DNA from 3 places in the Lysinibacillus sp. FN11 genome. Region 1 is predicted to be linked to each of the others. Evidence: a T-box and tRNA genes for the amino acid it is inferred to sense, from the RefSeq annotation. Region 1 holds a T-box; the other regions hold tRNA genes.
What was found. A T-box is a leader RNA that pairs with one kind of tRNA and senses whether it is charged. The one in region 1 lies ahead of alaS (alanine--tRNA ligase), so its partner is inferred to be a tRNA-Ala.
Positions count from the first base shown of each region.

Region 1 (5,229 bases):
ACACGCCTTCATTCGTAGAAGGCGTGTTTTTGTTATGGAAGGAAGGTGATGAGAAATGGATAGTAGTCCTGAACCGAATAAGTATCATTTAGGCAAACGGAAACATATAAAAAGTCATCGATTTCTGATCACCGATGCAGACAAAAGGTGATAAGGATGACCTTTTGTTTCCCTCAATAACAAACATGAGGTGAAATGCAATGATTAAAATCCACTATTATAATAGCAGCAGCAAGACAGTCCAACATGATTTCAATATGATTGATTTAAAACTCCCTATTCATAACGAAGATTTATTATGGGTAGATTTATATGCCTATAGTTATAATGAATTGAACAATATAGCAGATGTATTTGGCTTTCATCCACTATCAGTTGAAGATTGCTTACATGAAGGCTCACGTCCAAAAATGGATAGTTATGGTGATTATAAATTTTTTGTGCTCCATGCACCAATCTATAATGAGAAAAGTAACAATGAAATTACAACAGTTGAGTTAAATATTTTTATGGGACCAAACTATATTGTGACTGTGCATAAACAAAAGTTGCAATGGCTAGGGAAAATGGAGAATGTTTGTGTCAATAGCCCAAGATATTTAGAAAAGGGTACTGATTTTTTATTGCATACTATTATTGACGGTATTACAGACGAATACTTCCCAGTATTAGAACGAATTCGCGCACGTATAGATGAACTAGAAGAAGAAATTTATGACTATCAACCAAAAGTGGTGACAGAGGAATTTCTTGCGTTGAAGCGGACAATTATTTTAATTCGTCAGGCCATTATGCCACAAAGGAGAATTTTTTCTACAATCAATGGCCAGTGGAAATTTGACATTCAAGAAGAAAATATTCCATTCTATAAAGATTTGAATGACCATCTAGAACGTATTGTCGACTCCACAGAGACATATCGCGATTTAGTGAACAGCACGCTTGATACGTATTTTTCAATTATCAGTGGGAAATCCATTGAAAAGCTGAATTTATTAACGGTCATTTCGACAATTATGTTACCACTATCAGTAATTACTAGTTTTTTTGGAATGAATGTACCTTTACCTTATCAAGATACCCCTTATACAACGATTGCAATTAGCGCCTTCTTAGTTATTTTTACATGGGGTATGTGGATATATTTCAAAAAAATGATTGCTTAGTTAGTGTTAGTCATACTAGTACTAATTGACAGCGCAATAGATTTTTTTTATAATTTTCGATAGAAAAAGTAAAAACGATGATGGAAAAAGTACGTATTTGTGTGTGTACAAGAAAGGGATTTCTAGGCTGAAAAAATCCTCACAACAGCAAATGCCGAAAGCTACTCCAGAGTGCAGCTAATCCCTGCCGTTCACTGACGTTACAAGTGCTAAAGAGGTAAGTAAGATTTTTACTTACAACTAGGGTGGTACCGCGAGACTAATGACAAGTCCTCGTCCCTTTTTGGGGATGAGGGCTTTTTTTATTTTCTTCGGTAGATCGCAGGACTCGTATCGTGATTTTACAATATAAAATAGGAGGAATTTATCCGATGAAAGCAGTAGATATTCGCCGTATGTATTTGGAATTTTTTAAAGAAAAGGGGCATCATCATGAGCCCTCAGCACCACTTGTGCCAATAAATGATCCATCACTTCTTTGGATCAACTCAGGTGTTGCAACTTTGAAACCATATTTTGATGGCCGTATTATCCCTGATAATCCACGTATTACAAATGCACAAAAATCGATTCGTACCAACGATATTGAAAACGTTGGGAAAACAGCTCGACACCATACATTCTTTGAAATGTTAGGAAACTTCTCTATTGGTGACTACTTTAAAAAAGAAGCAATTCATTACGCTTGGGAGTTTTTAACAGATAAAAAATGGATGGGCTTTGATCCATCATTATTATCTATCACGATTCACCCTGAAGATCAGGAAGCTTATGATGTTTGGCATCAGGAAATCGGTATTCCAGAAGAACGTTTAATTCGTTTAGAAGGGAACTTCTGGGATATCGGAGAAGGTCCATCTGGTCCGAACTCAGAGATTTTTTATGATCGCGGCGTAGAATACGGCTCAGATGAAAATGATCCTGAAATGTATCCAGGAGGAGAAAATGAGCGTTACCTTGAAATTTGGAACCTTGTGTTCTCTCAATTTAACCATAATCCTGATGGCACTTACACGCCACTACCAAAGCAAAATATTGATACAGGTATGGGCTTAGAACGTATTGTGTCCGTCGTGCAAAATGTACCAACAAACTTTGATACTGATTTATTTATGCCAATCATTGAAAAAATCGAGGAATTTGCCAACCGTAAATATAAACGACCTGGCGAAGTAGACTTAAATGAAATCTTTGGCTCAGAAGAAGATATTAATACACCATTTAAAGTGATTGCAGACCATATCCGTACAGTAGCATTTGCTATAGGTGATGGTGCCCTGCCATCAAACGAAGGCCGTGGCTATGTATTACGTCGTTTACTACGTCGTGCGGTTCGCTATGCTAAACAAATTGGCATTGAAAAACCATTTATGTTTGAACTTGTACCAACTGTGGGTAAAATTATGGAAGACTTCTATCCAGAAGTGACAGAGAAAAGCGAATTTATTCAACGTGTCATTAAAAATGAAGAAATTCGTTTCCATGAAACATTAGATGGTGGTTTAGCTATCTTTAATGAAGTAGTGGAATCTCAAAAAGCAGTCGGTCATGATTACATCCCAGGAGCAGATGCTTTCCGTTTATATGATACTTATGGTTTCCCAATCGAGCTAACGGAAGAATATGCAGAGGAAGTAGGCATGAAAGTAGATCATGAAGGTTTTGAGGCAGCGATGGAAGAGCAACGTGAACGCGCGCGTGCTGCACGACAAGATGTTGATTCGATGCAAGTGCAGAATGAAGTATTAGCAAACTTAACGGTTGCTAGTGAATTTGTTGGCTATGATACGTTAACTGTTAATACTGAAATCGCTGCAATGATCGTCAATGGTCAAGTTGCGAAAGTCGCTTCAGAAGGTCAGGAAGCATTGGTTATTTTAGCAAAGACACCATTCTACGCTGAAATGGGAGGCCAAATTGCCGATAGTGGTACTATTTCAAATGATAGCTTTACGGCTGTCGTAAAAGATGTTCAAAAAGCACCGAATGGTCAACCGCTTCATACAGTAGTAGTTGAATCTGGGGAAATGCATGTGGAAGATGCAGTGCAAGCAGTGGTCAATCGTGATGACCGCAATTTAATCATTAAAAACCATACGGCAACACATATTATGCAACGTGCATTAAAAGATGTGCTAGGTGATCATGTAAACCAAGCTGGATCATATGTAGGACCTGACCGTTTACGTTTTGATTTCTCTCACTTTGGTCAAGTTACAAAAGAAGAATTACAACAAATTGAACGTATTGTAAATGAAAAAGTGTGGGATGATATAGAGGTCATTATTGAAGAAAAAGGCATTGATGAAGCAAAAGCAATGGGTGCTATGGCATTATTCGGTGAAAAATATGGAGATGTTGTACGTGTAGTATCCATCGGAGATTATTCGATTGAGCTATGTGGTGGTATCCATGTTAAACGCTCTTCTGAAATTGGCTTCTTTAAAATTGTTTCAGAAGGTGGTATCGGTGCAGGTACTCGTCGTATAGAAGCTGTTACAGGAAAAGTTGCTTATGAAGCAGTAAAAGAAGAAGAAGCATTATTAAATGATGCAGCAGCATTATTAAAAGCAAATGCTAAAGATATTGTCACAAAAATACAGGCATTACAAGCAGACTACAAAGAATTACAACGTGAAAACGAAGCATTATCTCAAAAAATTGCCAATGCTCAGGCTGGGGCAATTGTTGATGCAGCACAAACAATTGGAGATGTCACAGTTCTTTCTACAAAGGTAGAAGCAAAAGACAATAACCAACTGCGTCAGATGATGGATGATTTGAAGGCGAAAATGCCAAAGGCTGTTATCGTTCTTGGAGCAGTGGATGGCGATAAGGTTATGCTATGTGCTGGAGTATCAAAAGAATTAGTTGGTGGCAATTACCATGCTGGAAATATCGTGAAAATGGTTGCGGAAGCATGTGGTGGTAAAGGTGGCGGTCGTCCGGATATGGCGATGGCAGGTGCAAAAGATGCATCAAAACTTGATGAAGCACTACTTTCTGTGTATGATTATGTTAAATCCATTTAATTAATTCACCAAAACATGTTATAATAAAGAGAAATTGGAGATGAGCTTGTTTGCACATCTCCTTATTTCTGAAAGCGAGGTGCTGGTCATGAGTTCATTTGATCAAACGATGAAATTTAATTTTCCAGAAGAATCAATGGAACAGGAAGTCAAGCAGGTAATGTTGAAAGTTCATTCTTCATTAGAGGAAAAGGGATATAACCCTATCAATCAGATTGTTGGTTACTTACTTTCTGGTGATCCGGCGTATATTCCTCGCCATCAGGATGCTCGTAATTTAATTCGCAAGCTTGAGCGTGACGAAATTCTAGAGGAGCTTGTTAAATTTTATATCAAAAAGAATAACGAGGACTAGAAATGAGAATTATGGGATTAGACGTTGGGTCAAAAACTGTGGGTGTTGCTGTAAGTGATGCACTTGGTTGGACCGCCCAAGGTATTGAAACCGTAAAAATTGATGAGGCAAATGGTGAGTTCGGTATTGACCGTATCTCTGAGCTAGTAAAGGAATATACTATAACAGAATTTGTTGTAGGTTTTCCAAAAAACATGAATAATACGGTTGGACCGCGTGGAGAGGCTTCTGAGAACTATAAAAAGCTATTAGAAGAGCATTTCTCACTACCGGTCAAATTATGGGATGAACGTTTAACGACGATGGCTGCTGAACGTATGCTGATCGAAGCGGACGTGAGTCGCAAAAAGCGCAAGCAGGTCATTGATAAAATGGCAGCTGTGATGATTTTACAAGGCTACTTAGATAGCAAAAATTAATTGATGAGGTGACTATGCATGGCACACGAGCATAACCATGAGGAAGAACTACATGTTCAACACATTACAGTGATTGACGAAAACGGAAACGAGCAGCTTTGTGAAGTGATTCACGTTCATGAATCTCCAGAGTTTGGCAAATCATATGTGTTTTACTCAATGGTAGGCGCAGAGGAAGATGAAGATGGCTCAGTTGAAATCTTTGTATCTTCATTTGTACCATCTGAAAATGGTGAAGATGGTGAATTAACACCAAT
Region 1 covers NZ_CP102383.1:2,738,081-2,743,309, reverse strand. Annotated here, with positions in the region: gene corA (magnesium/cobalt transporter CorA) at 201-1,166, shown strand; T-box leader at 1,235-1,450, shown strand; gene alaS (alanine--tRNA ligase) at 1,538-4,198, shown strand; gene NP781_RS14675 (IreB family regulatory phosphoprotein) at 4,287-4,553, shown strand; gene ruvX (Holliday junction resolvase RuvX) at 4,556-4,972, shown strand; gene NP781_RS14665 (DUF1292 domain-containing protein) at 4,991-5,229, shown strand, end outside.

Region 2 (5,229 bases), 430 kb from region 1:
GACCACCAGCTAAGGTCCCAAAGTAATCGTTAAGTGGAAAAGGATGTGGCGTTGCACAGACAACCAGGATGTTGGCTTAGAAGCAGCCATCATTTAAAGAGTGCGTAATAGCTCACTGGTCGAGTGACGCTGCGCCGAAAATGTATCGGGGCTAAACGATTCACCGAAGCTGTGGATTGACATCTACGATGTCAGTGGTAGGAGAGCGTTCTAAGTGCGTTGAAGTCAGACCGGAAGGACTGGTGGAGCGCTTAGAAGTGAGAATGCCGGTATGAGTAGCGAAAGACGGGTGAGAATCCCGTCCACCGTATGACTAAGGTTTCCTGAGGAAGGCTCGTCCGCTCAGGGTTAGTCGGGACCTAAGCCGAGGCCGATAGGCGTAGGCGATGGACAACAGGCTGATATTCCTGTACCACCTCCTCACCGTTTGAGAAATGGGGGGACGCAGTAGGATAGGGTAAGCGCGCCGTTGGTTGTGCGCGTCCAAGCAGTAAGGCGTGTGTGTAGGCAAATCCGCACACTGTAACGTTGAGCTGTGATGGCGAGTCCGTATGGACGAAGTTCCTGATTTCACACTGCCAAGAAAAGCCTCTATCGAGGTGAGAGGTGCCCGTACCGCAAACCGACACAGGTAGTCGAGGAGAGAATCCTAAGGTGTGCGAGAGAACTCTCGTTAAGGAACTCGGCAAAATGACCCCGTAACTTCGGGAGAAGGGGTGCTCTTGAGCGTGCAAGCGCATGAGAGCCGCAGTGAATAGGCCCAGGCGACTGTTTAGCAAAAACACAGGTCTCTGCAAAACCGTAAGGTGACGTATAGGGGCTGACGCCTGCCCGGTGCTGGAAGGTTAAGAGGAGTGGTTAGCGCAAGCGAAGCTGCGAATTGAAGCCCCAGTAAACGGCGGCCGTAACTATAACGGTCCTAAGGTAGCGAAATTCCTTGTCGGGTAAGTTCCGACCCGCACGAAAGGCGTAACGATCTGGGCACTGTCTCAACGAGAGACTCGGTGAAATTATAGTACCTGTGAAGATGCAGGTTACCCGCGACAGGACGGAAAGACCCCGTGGAGCTTTACTGTAGCCTGATATTGAATTTTGGTACAACTTGTACAGGATAGGTAGGAGCCAGAGATCTCGGAGCGCCAGCTTCGAAGGAGGCGTCGGTGGGATACTACCCTGGTTGTATTGAAATTCTAACCCATGCCCCTTAGCGGGGCAGGAGACAGTGTCAGGCGGACAGTTTGACTGGGGCGGTCGCCTCCTAAAAGGTAACGGAGGCGCCCAAAGGTTCCCTCAGAATGGTTGGAAATCATTCGTAGAGTGTAAAGGCACAAGGGAGCTTGACTGCGAGACCTACAAGTCGAGCAGGGTCGAAAGACGGGCTTAGTGATCCGGTGGTTCCGCATGGAAGGGCCATCGCTCAACGGATAAAAGCTACCCCGGGGATAACAGGCTTATCTCCCCCAAGAGTCCACATCGACGGGGAGGTTTGGCACCTCGATGTCGGCTCATCGCATCCTGGGGCTGTAGTCGGTCCCAAGGGTTGGGCTGTTCGCCCATTAAAGCGGTACGCGAGCTGGGTTCAGAACGTCGTGAGACAGTTCGGTCCCTATCCGTCGTGGGCGTAGGAAATTTGAGAGGAGCTGTCCTTAGTACGAGAGGACCGGGATGGACACACCGCTGGTGTACCAGTTGTCTTGCCAAAGGCATCGCTGGGTAGCTATGTGTGGACGGGATAAGTGCTGAAAGCATCTAAGCATGAAGCCCCCTCAAGATGAGATTTCCCATTACGCAAGTAAGTAAGATCCCTCAAAGACGATGAGGTAGATAGGTTCGAGGTGAAAGTGTGGTGACACATGGAGCTGACGAATACTAATCGATCGAGGACTTAACCAAAAAAAGTTTGAAACATTCAATGCACCGTTTATCCAGTTTTGAAAGAACAAATCTTTCAATAAAAAAGAGAGCTTCAAGACACAAGTAGTACAAGGAAGCAAACGAGTGATTGAAGGAGCGTACTTTTGTACGTGACTGATTGAACGAGAGCAGCTGACGCAGTAATACGCCGTGTATTGGAGGTCGAATAAGTCTAGTGATGATGGCAAAGAGGTCACACCCGTTCCCATACCGAACACGGAAGTTAAGCTCTTTAGCGCCGATGGTAGTTGGGGGCTTCCCCCTGTGAGAGTAGGACGTCGCTAGGCATAATACCCAGGAGGATTAGCTCAGCTGGGAGAGCATCTGCCTTACAAGCAGAGGGTCGGCGGTTCGAGCCCGTCATCCTCCACCATATGCCGGTTTAGCTCAGCAGGTAGAGCAACTGACTTGTAATCAGTAGGTCGTGGGTTCGATTCCTATAGCCGGCACCATTTTTTCGAGCCATTAGCTCAGTTGGTAGAGCATCTGACTTTTAATCAGAGGGTCGAAGGTTCGAGTCCTTCATGGCTCACCATTTTTAAATAATAATAAGCGGGTGTGGCGGAATTGGCAGACGCACTAGACTTAGGATCTAGCGCCGCAAGGCGTGGGGGTTCGACTCCCTTCACCCGCACCATTATTTTCATTGCCAGATAAAAAAACTTATGCACATGCGGAAGTAGTTCAGTGGTAGAACACCACCTTGCCAAGGTGGGGGTCGCGAGTTCGAACCTCGTCTTCCGCTCCAAATGTGCCGGGGTGGCGGAACTGGCAGACGCACAGGACTTAAAATCCTGCGGTAGGTGACTACCGTACCGGTTCGATTCCGGTCCTCGGCACCATTTTAAATGCGCCCGTAGCTCAATTGGATAGAGCGTCTGACTACGGATCAGAAGGTTATGGGTTCGACTCCTGTCGGGCGCGCCAAAAGAACAACGGGAAGTAGCTCAGCTTGGTAGAGCACTTGGTTTGGGACCAAGGGGTCGCAGGTTCGAATCCTGTCTTCCCGACCATTTCCAAAAAAATTATGGGGCCTTAGCTCAGCTGGGAGAGCGCCTGCCTTGCACGCAGGAGGTCAGCGGTTCGATCCCGCTAGGCTCCACCATAAGTAAATTAACCAGTATAAAGATCCTGGCGGCGTAGCTCAGCTGGCTAGAGCGTACGGTTCATACCCGTAAGGTCGGGGGTTCGATCCCCTCTGCCGCCATCTTAAAGGACCTTTAGCTCAGTTGGTTAGAGCAGACGGCTCATAACCGTCCGGTCGCAGGTTCGAGTCCTGCAAGGTCCACCATTTATATATTGTAACGGAGGTATACCCAAGTCTGGCTGAAGGGATCGGTCTTGAAAACCGACAGGCGGGTAACACCGCGCGGGGGTTCGAATCCCTCTACCTCCTCCAGTTTTAAATTTTTATAAATGGTGCTTTAAAAACTCGAAACAGCATAAAATTATCGCGGGGTGGAGCAGTGGTAGCTCGTCGGGCTCATAACCCGAAGGTCGTTGGTTCAAATCCAGCCCCCGCAACCAAAAGGTCCCGTGGTGTAGCGGTTAACATGCCTGCCTGTCACGCAGGAGATCGCCGGTTCGATCCCGGTCGGGACCGCCATTTTTAAAATAAAAGTCATGAGAAGCAAAAGAATGAGTAAGCTTAGCATGGACGAAATGGGTCAGTAGCTCAGTTGGTAGAGCATTAGATTGAAGCTCTAAGTGTCGGCGGTTCGATTCCGTCCTGACCCACCATTTATGCGGGTGTAGTTTAATGGTAAAACCTCAGCCTTCCAAGCTGATGTCGTGGGTTCGATTCCCATCACCCGCTCCAAGGGCCTATAGCTCAGCTGGTTAGAGCGCACGCCTGATAAGCGTGAGGTCGATGGTTCGAGTCCATTTAGGCCCACCATTATTCCGAAGTAGCTCAGTTGGTAGTAGCACCTGACTGTTAATCAGGTTGTCGCAGGTTCGAGTCCTGCCTTCGGAGCCATTTTTATTTTGGGGAAGTACTCAAGAGGCTGAAGAGGCGCCCCTGCTAAGGGTGTAGGTCGGGTAACCGGCGCGAGGGTTCAAATCCCTCCTTCTCCGCCATGGGCCCGTTGGTCAAGTGGTTAAGACACCGCCCTTTCACGGCGGTAACACGGGTTCGAATCCCGTACGGGTCATACTAAAAACAGTAGATGCATTTGCATCTACTGTTTTTTGATATTCATAGATACAAAATTTACTCTTGATTCAATGCATTTTCATCCATATAAACCACTTCCCAGATATGCCCATCTACATCTTGAAAACCCCGACCATACATAAATCCGTGATCTTGTGGTTCACTATATGGTTTACCACCAGAGGCAAGTGCCTTATTCACTAATTGATCTACTTGTTCTCGGCTTTCAGCAGAAAGACATAAGATTGCTTCTGCAGAAGTAGTAGTATCTGTAACTTCTTTCTTACTAAATCCTTTAAATCGTTCTTCAACCATTATTAATGCGAAGATATTTTCACTAATAATCATTGAGGCTGTTGTTTCATCACTGAATTGTTGATTGAACTCAAAACCTAATTCCTTAAAAAAACTGATAGATTTGTTTAGATCTTTTACTGGTAAATTGATAAAGATATTTTTCGATTGAAAAGCCATTTAATATCACCTCCAAATTGACAGTATCATGGAGAATAAAGTCGTGTCAATTTTAGCAATGTAGGCGAAAATGGAAGCCATTAGCACTATTGAAAGCAGGTGTTTGTAAACAAAAACAGAAAGGTTATATCTTCAACCTTTCTGTTTAAAAAGTGTAACTATTTATCCTCTGGCTAGCATTCTATCAAGTGAACTAAGTGCTTCAGCGGTAGTATGTTCATCTACTTGTATACGGTTATGAGGTTGACCTTGCTCAATACTTTCTAAGCTCCATAACAAATGTGGAAGGTCAATTCGATTCATTGTTAAACAAGGACAAAAGTTTTCATTTAAGGACACAATATGTTTATCAGGATGCTGCTTAATAATGCGATTGACAAGATTCATTTCTGTTCCAATTGCCCATGCAGATCCGCTTGGAGCTCGATTGATTGTATCAATAATGTATTTTGTGGAGCCTGCATCATCAGCCGCTGCTACCACTTCACGGCTGCACTCTGGGTGAACGATAATCCTCATAGTCGGGTGTTCTTTGCGAATAACCTCTGTATGTTGAACCGTAAACCCTTCGTGCACAGAGCAGTGACCCTTCCAAAGAATAACCTGGATATTTTCAAGAGGCTCTTTTGTTTCGAGCATGTTCTTATGTGGATTCCAAACAGCCATATTTTCAAGAGGTATACCTA
Region 2 covers NZ_CP102383.1:3,169,978-3,175,206, reverse strand. Annotated here, with positions in the region: rRNA gene NP781_RS16900 (23S ribosomal RNA) at 1-1,893, shown strand, start outside; rRNA gene rrf (5S ribosomal RNA) at 2,086-2,201, shown strand; tRNA gene NP781_RS16890 (tRNA-Val) at 2,212-2,287, shown strand; tRNA gene NP781_RS16885 (tRNA-Thr) at 2,291-2,366, shown strand; tRNA gene NP781_RS16880 (tRNA-Lys) at 2,374-2,449, shown strand; tRNA gene NP781_RS16875 (tRNA-Leu) at 2,467-2,551, shown strand; tRNA gene NP781_RS16870 (tRNA-Gly) at 2,588-2,662, shown strand; tRNA gene NP781_RS16865 (tRNA-Leu) at 2,668-2,756, shown strand; tRNA gene NP781_RS16860 (tRNA-Arg) at 2,765-2,841, shown strand; tRNA gene NP781_RS16855 (tRNA-Pro) at 2,851-2,927, shown strand; tRNA gene NP781_RS16850 (tRNA-Ala) at 2,944-3,019, shown strand; tRNA gene NP781_RS16845 (tRNA-Met) at 3,048-3,121, shown strand; tRNA gene NP781_RS16840 (tRNA-Ile) at 3,129-3,205, shown strand; tRNA gene NP781_RS16835 (tRNA-Ser) at 3,221-3,313, shown strand; tRNA gene NP781_RS16830 (tRNA-Met) at 3,367-3,441, shown strand; tRNA gene NP781_RS16825 (tRNA-Asp) at 3,445-3,520, shown strand; tRNA gene NP781_RS16820 (tRNA-Phe) at 3,579-3,654, shown strand; tRNA gene NP781_RS16815 (tRNA-Gly) at 3,660-3,733, shown strand; tRNA gene NP781_RS16810 (tRNA-Ile) at 3,735-3,811, shown strand; tRNA gene NP781_RS16805 (tRNA-Asn) at 3,816-3,892, shown strand; tRNA gene NP781_RS16800 (tRNA-Ser) at 3,903-3,993, shown strand; tRNA gene NP781_RS16795 (tRNA-Glu) at 3,996-4,067, shown strand; gene NP781_RS16790 (VOC family protein) at 4,127-4,543, opposite strand; gene nadA (quinolinate synthase NadA) at 4,706-5,229, opposite strand, start outside.
Region 2: it encodes a tRNA-Ala, which carries the amino acid that the T-box ahead of alaS (alanine--tRNA ligase) is inferred to sense. The anticodon was not compared.

Region 3 (5,229 bases), 1.8 Mb from region 1:
AGCGTGCCTTTTGTAGAATGAACCGGCGAGTTACGATTACGTGCGAGGTTAAGCTTTAGAAGGCGGAGCCGCAGCGAAAGCGAGTCTGAATAGGGCGAAATAGTACGTGGTCGTAGACCCGAAACCAGGTGATCTACCCATGTCCAGGGTGAAGGTGAGGTAACACTTACTGGAGGCCCGAACCCACGCACGTTGAAAAGTGCGGGGATGAGGTGTGGGTAGCGGAGAAATTCCAATCGAACTTGGAGATAGCTGGTTCTCTCCGAAATAGCTTTAGGGCTAGCCTCGTGATGAGAATACTGGAGGTAGAGCACTGTTTGGACTAGGGGGCCATCCCGGTTTACCGAATTCAGACAAACTCCGAATGCCAGATATTTATACACGGGAGTCAGACTGCGAGTGATAAGATCCGTAGTCAAAAGGGAAACAGCCCAGACCACCAGCTAAGGTCCCAAAGTAATCGTTAAGTGGAAAAGGATGTGGCGTTGCACAGACAACCAGGATGTTGGCTTAGAAGCAGCCATCATTTAAAGAGTGCGTAATAGCTCACTGGTCGAGTGACGCTGCGCCGAAAATGTATCGGGGCTAAACGATTCACCGAAGCTGTGGATTGACATCTACGATGTCAGTGGTAGGAGAGCGTTCTAAGTGCGTTGAAGTCAGACCGGAAGGACTGGTGGAGCGCTTAGAAGTGAGAATGCCGGTATGAGTAGCGAAAGACGGGTGAGAATCCCGTCCACCGTATGACTAAGGTTTCCTGAGGAAGGCTCGTCCGCTCAGGGTTAGTCGGGACCTAAGCCGAGGCCGATAGGCGTAGGCGATGGACAACAGGTTGATATTCCTGTACCACCTCCTCACCGTTTGAGAAATGGGGGGACGCAGTAGGATAGGGTAAGCGCGCCGTTGGTTGTGCGCGTCCAAGCAGTAAGGCGTGTGTGTAGGCAAATCCGCACACTGTAACGTTGAGCTGTGATGGCGAGTCCGTATGGACGAAGTTCCTGATTTCACACTGCCAAGAAAAGCCTCTATCGAGGTGAGAGGTGCCCGTACCGCAAACCGACACAGGTAGTCGAGGAGAGAATCCTAAGGTGTGCGAGAGAACTCTCGTTAAGGAACTCGGCAAAATGACCCCGTAACTTCGGGAGAAGGGGTGCTCTTGAGCGTGCAAGCGCATGAGAGCCGCAGTGAATAGGCCCAGGCGACTGTTTAGCAAAAACACAGGTCTCTGCAAAACCGTAAGGTGACGTATAGGGGCTGACGCCTGCCCGGTGCTGGAAGGTTAAGAGGAGTGGTTAGCGCAAGCGAAGCTGCGAATTGAAGCCCCAGTAAACGGCGGCCGTAACTATAACGGTCCTAAGGTAGCGAAATTCCTTGTCGGGTAAGTTCCGACCCGCACGAAAGGCGTAACGATCTGGGCACTGTCTCAACGAGAGACTCGGTGAAATTATAGTACCTGTGAAGATGCAGGTTACCCGCGACAGGACGGAAAGACCCCGTGGAGCTTTACTGTAGCCTGATATTGAATTTTGGTACAACTTGTACAGGATAGGTAGGAGCCAGAGATCTCGGAGCGCCAGCTTCGAAGGAGGCGTCGGTGGGATACTACCCTGGTTGTATTGAAATTCTAACCCATGCCCCTTAGCGGGGCAGGAGACAGTGTCAGGCGGACAGTTTGACTGGGGCGGTCGCCTCCTAAAAGGTAACGGAGGCGCCCAAAGGTTCCCTCAGAATGGTTGGAAATCATTCGTAGAGTGTAAAGGCACAAGGGAGCTTGACTGCGAGACCTACAAGTCGAGCAGGGTCGAAAGACGGGCTTAGTGATCCGGTGGTTCCGCATGGAAGGGCCATCGCTCAACGGATAAAAGCTACCCCGGGGATAACAGGCTTATCTCCCCCAAGAGTCCACATCGACGGGGAGGTTTGGCACCTCGATGTCGGCTCATCGCATCCTGGGGCTGTAGTCGGTCCCAAGGGTTGGGCTGTTCGCCCATTAAAGCGGTACGCGAGCTGGGTTCAGAACGTCGTGAGACAGTTCGGTCCCTATCCGTCGTGGGCGTAGGAAATTTGAGAGGAGCTGTCCTTAGTACGAGAGGACCGGGATGGACACACCGCTGGTGTACCAGTTGTCTTGCCAAAGGCATCGCTGGGTAGCTATGTGTGGACGGGATAAGTGCTGAAAGCATCTAAGCATGAAGCCCCCCTCAAGATGAGATTTCCCATTACGCAAGTAAGTAAGATCCCTCAAAGACGATGAGGTAGATAGGTTCGAGGTGGAAGTGTGGTGACACATGGAGCTGACGAATACTAATCGATCGAGGACTTAACCAAAAAAGTTTGAAACATTCAATGTATCGTTTATCCAGTTTTGAAAGAATAAGTCTTTCAGCTGAATAAGTGAAGTGATGATGGCAAAGAGGTCACACCCGTTCCCATACCGAACACGGAAGTTAAGCTCTTTAGCGCCGATGGTAGTTGGGGGCTTCCCCCTGTGAGAGTAGGACGTCGCTTCGCTTATTTTTTGTGGAGGATTAGCTCAGCTGGGAGAGCACCTGCCTTACAAGCAGGGGGTCGGCGGTTCGAGCCCGTCATCCTCCACCATTTTGGTCCCGTGGTGTAGCGGTTAACATGCCTGCCTGTCACGCAGGAGATCGCCGGTTCGATCCCGGTCGGGACCGCCATTATTATTGCCGGTGTAGCTCAGTTGGTAGAGCAACTGACTTGTAATCAGTAGGTCGTGGGTTCGACTCCTATCGCCGGCACCATTCCCTTGGAGGGGTAGCGAAGTGGCTAAACGCGGCGGACTGTAAATCCGCTCCTTAGGGTTCGGCGGTTCGAATCCGTCCCCCTCCACCATTTTAGGGGCATAGTTCAACGGTAGAATAGAGGTCTCCAAAACCTTTGGTGTGGGTTCGATTCCTACTGCCCCTGCCAGGTATTGAGGTACTCGTTCATAATACAGCTAATATAATTTATATAGTGGCGATTGTGGCGAAGTGGTTAACGCATCGGATTGTGGTTCCGACATTCGTGGGTTCGATTCCCATCAGTCGCCCCATTTTAAAATTGGGGTATAGCCAAGCGGTAAGGCAACGGATTTTGATTCCGTCATGCCTAGGTTCGAATCCTAGTACCCCAGCCATTTTTAATTTCATGAGCCATTAGCTCAGTTGGTAGAGCATCTGACTTTTAATCAGAGGGTCGAAGGTTCGAGTCCTTCATGGCTCATCATTTTTTAATTAGCATGCGCCCGTAGCTCAATTGGATAGAGCGTCTGACTACGGATCAGAAGGTTATGGGTTCGACTCCTGTCGGGCGCGCCAATAAAATCATGTTTACGGAATGTAGCTCAGCTTGGTAGAGCACTTGGTTTGGGACCAAGGGGTCGTAGGTTCGAATCCTGTCATTCCGACCATCTTTCATGATAAATGGGGCCTTAGCTCAGCTGGGAGAGCGCCTGCCTTGCACGCAGGAGGTCAGCGGTTCGATCCCGCTAGGCTCCACCATTGTAATATTTTTGGAGGTATACCCAAGTCTGGCTGAAGGGATCGGTCTTGAAAACCGACAGGCGGGTAACACCGCGCGGGGGTTCGAATCCCTCTACCTCCTCCATTTTTCGGGTCAGTAGCTCAGTTGGTAGAGCATTAGATTGAAGCTCTAAGTGTCGGCGGTTCGATTCCGTCCTGACCCACCATTATTGCGGGTGTAGTTTAATGGTAAAACCTCAGCCTTCCAAGCTGATGTCGTGAGTTCGATTCTCATCACCCGCTCCAAAATGGGCCTATAGCTCAGCTGGTTAGAGCGCACGCCTGATAAGCGTGAGGTCGATGGTTCGAGTCCATTTAGGCCCATCATTATTCCGAAGTAGCTCAGTTGGTAGTAGCACCTGACTGTTAATCAGGTTGTCGCAGGTTCGAGTCCTGCCTTCGGAGCCACGGCCCGTTGGTCAAGTGGTTAAGACACCGCCCTTTCACGGCGGTAACACGGGTTCGAATCCCGTACGGGTCATCAAGCATGTAGCACAGATGTGTGTTACATGCTTTTTTCTATTCTCCTTTTTCATGTTGTTGAGAAAAGATCACTAGCAGAAAAAGACACCTATTAGCAAGGTAAGAGGTTGATTTCCGTTCCGCCAGTTTCCTTTCCAGAGGGCGTCCGATGAGCCACTTCACTCATTTACGTTTGCTCCAGGGTCTCATCTGTGACGCTGGCTCCACTACAATTAACTTTTCTGCAAAGTGTCTTTACTTTACTTTTTTCATAGTAGCATAGCGATCAAAAAGCCCATTATCGGTATGCTTAGAGGAGATAAGCTCTTATTTTCAATGTGGAGTAGGGAATCAGTTACAACAGCCATCCATAAGTGAACACCTTCAATTTATTTGTGGGATAAATGAGGAAGACTACTTGATTGCCGGGGTTAGCCAGAAAGAGGCTAACCGCAGCGTGAAAGCCAAGCGTCAGCAGCATGTAAGTAGCCTAAAATGGAAAGACTTTTATCTTTCACAAAAAATTCTATTGATTGCTTTGCTACAACACTATGAAGGTTACATGATTAATGTAGACTTTTTACAATAGTTAGGATCCCTCTCCCTTACATTCTCTTAAGAAAGAGAGTCTATAGAGTAAATTTGAACAAACTATTTCATATATAAAATATGTATGTTTTTTCAATTACTATTTTCGTGGTGCTTGTGGTTTTGTTCCTCTAATATGAGGATAAGTGGAGGAATCGATATGAATATACAGGAGATACAGCAATTTTTAAGTCTATATCAGACAGAACAAAATGAATCAGAATTTTGGTTAAAGAATAGATTACAGGCAGTTAAGGATGCAGGTGAATATCACCCAACAACAGAGGAGCTAGTTTTTGGCGCACGGGTGGCATGGCGAAATAGCAATAAGTGTATTGGACGTCTGTTTTGGCAGTCACTGCATGTAGTAGATGCACGTGATGTTTTAGATGAAAAGGCTATTTTTCAAAAATTACTAGAACATATTGATTATGCGACAAATCATGGGAAAATCCGTCCAACTATAACAGTGTTTGCTTCAGATAGAGTACGGATTTGGAATCATCAACTAATTCGTTATGCAGGCTATGAAACAGAGGCAGGCATTATTGGAGATTCGCAGTCCACTAAATTTACAAAAGTGTGTGAGTCGTTAGGATGGAAAGGTAAAGGAACTGATTTTGATGTACTACCAATCGTTATACAGGTGGATGAT
Region 3 covers NZ_CP102383.1:4,578,683-4,583,911, forward strand. Annotated here, with positions in the region: rRNA gene NP781_RS23900 (23S ribosomal RNA) at 1-2,328, shown strand, start outside; rRNA gene rrf (5S ribosomal RNA) at 2,396-2,511, shown strand; tRNA gene NP781_RS23910 (tRNA-Val) at 2,523-2,598, shown strand; tRNA gene NP781_RS23915 (tRNA-Asp) at 2,603-2,678, shown strand; tRNA gene NP781_RS23920 (tRNA-Thr) at 2,687-2,762, shown strand; tRNA gene NP781_RS23925 (tRNA-Tyr) at 2,770-2,853, shown strand; tRNA gene NP781_RS23930 (tRNA-Trp) at 2,858-2,931, shown strand; tRNA gene NP781_RS23935 (tRNA-His) at 2,980-3,055, shown strand; tRNA gene NP781_RS23940 (tRNA-Gln) at 3,065-3,139, shown strand; tRNA gene NP781_RS23945 (tRNA-Lys) at 3,153-3,225, shown strand; tRNA gene NP781_RS23950 (tRNA-Arg) at 3,244-3,320, shown strand; tRNA gene NP781_RS23955 (tRNA-Pro) at 3,336-3,412, shown strand; tRNA gene NP781_RS23960 (tRNA-Ala) at 3,428-3,503, shown strand; tRNA gene NP781_RS23965 (tRNA-Ser) at 3,517-3,609, shown strand; tRNA gene NP781_RS23970 (tRNA-Phe) at 3,616-3,691, shown strand; tRNA gene NP781_RS23975 (tRNA-Gly) at 3,697-3,770, shown strand; tRNA gene NP781_RS23980 (tRNA-Ile) at 3,775-3,848, shown strand; tRNA gene NP781_RS23985 (tRNA-Asn) at 3,856-3,932, shown strand; tRNA gene NP781_RS23990 (tRNA-Glu) at 3,934-4,005, shown strand; gene NP781_RS23995 (hypothetical protein) at 4,405-4,575, shown strand; gene NP781_RS24000 (nitric oxide synthase oxygenase) at 4,735-5,229, shown strand, end outside.
Region 3: it encodes a tRNA-Ala, which carries the amino acid that the T-box ahead of alaS (alanine--tRNA ligase) is inferred to sense. The anticodon was not compared.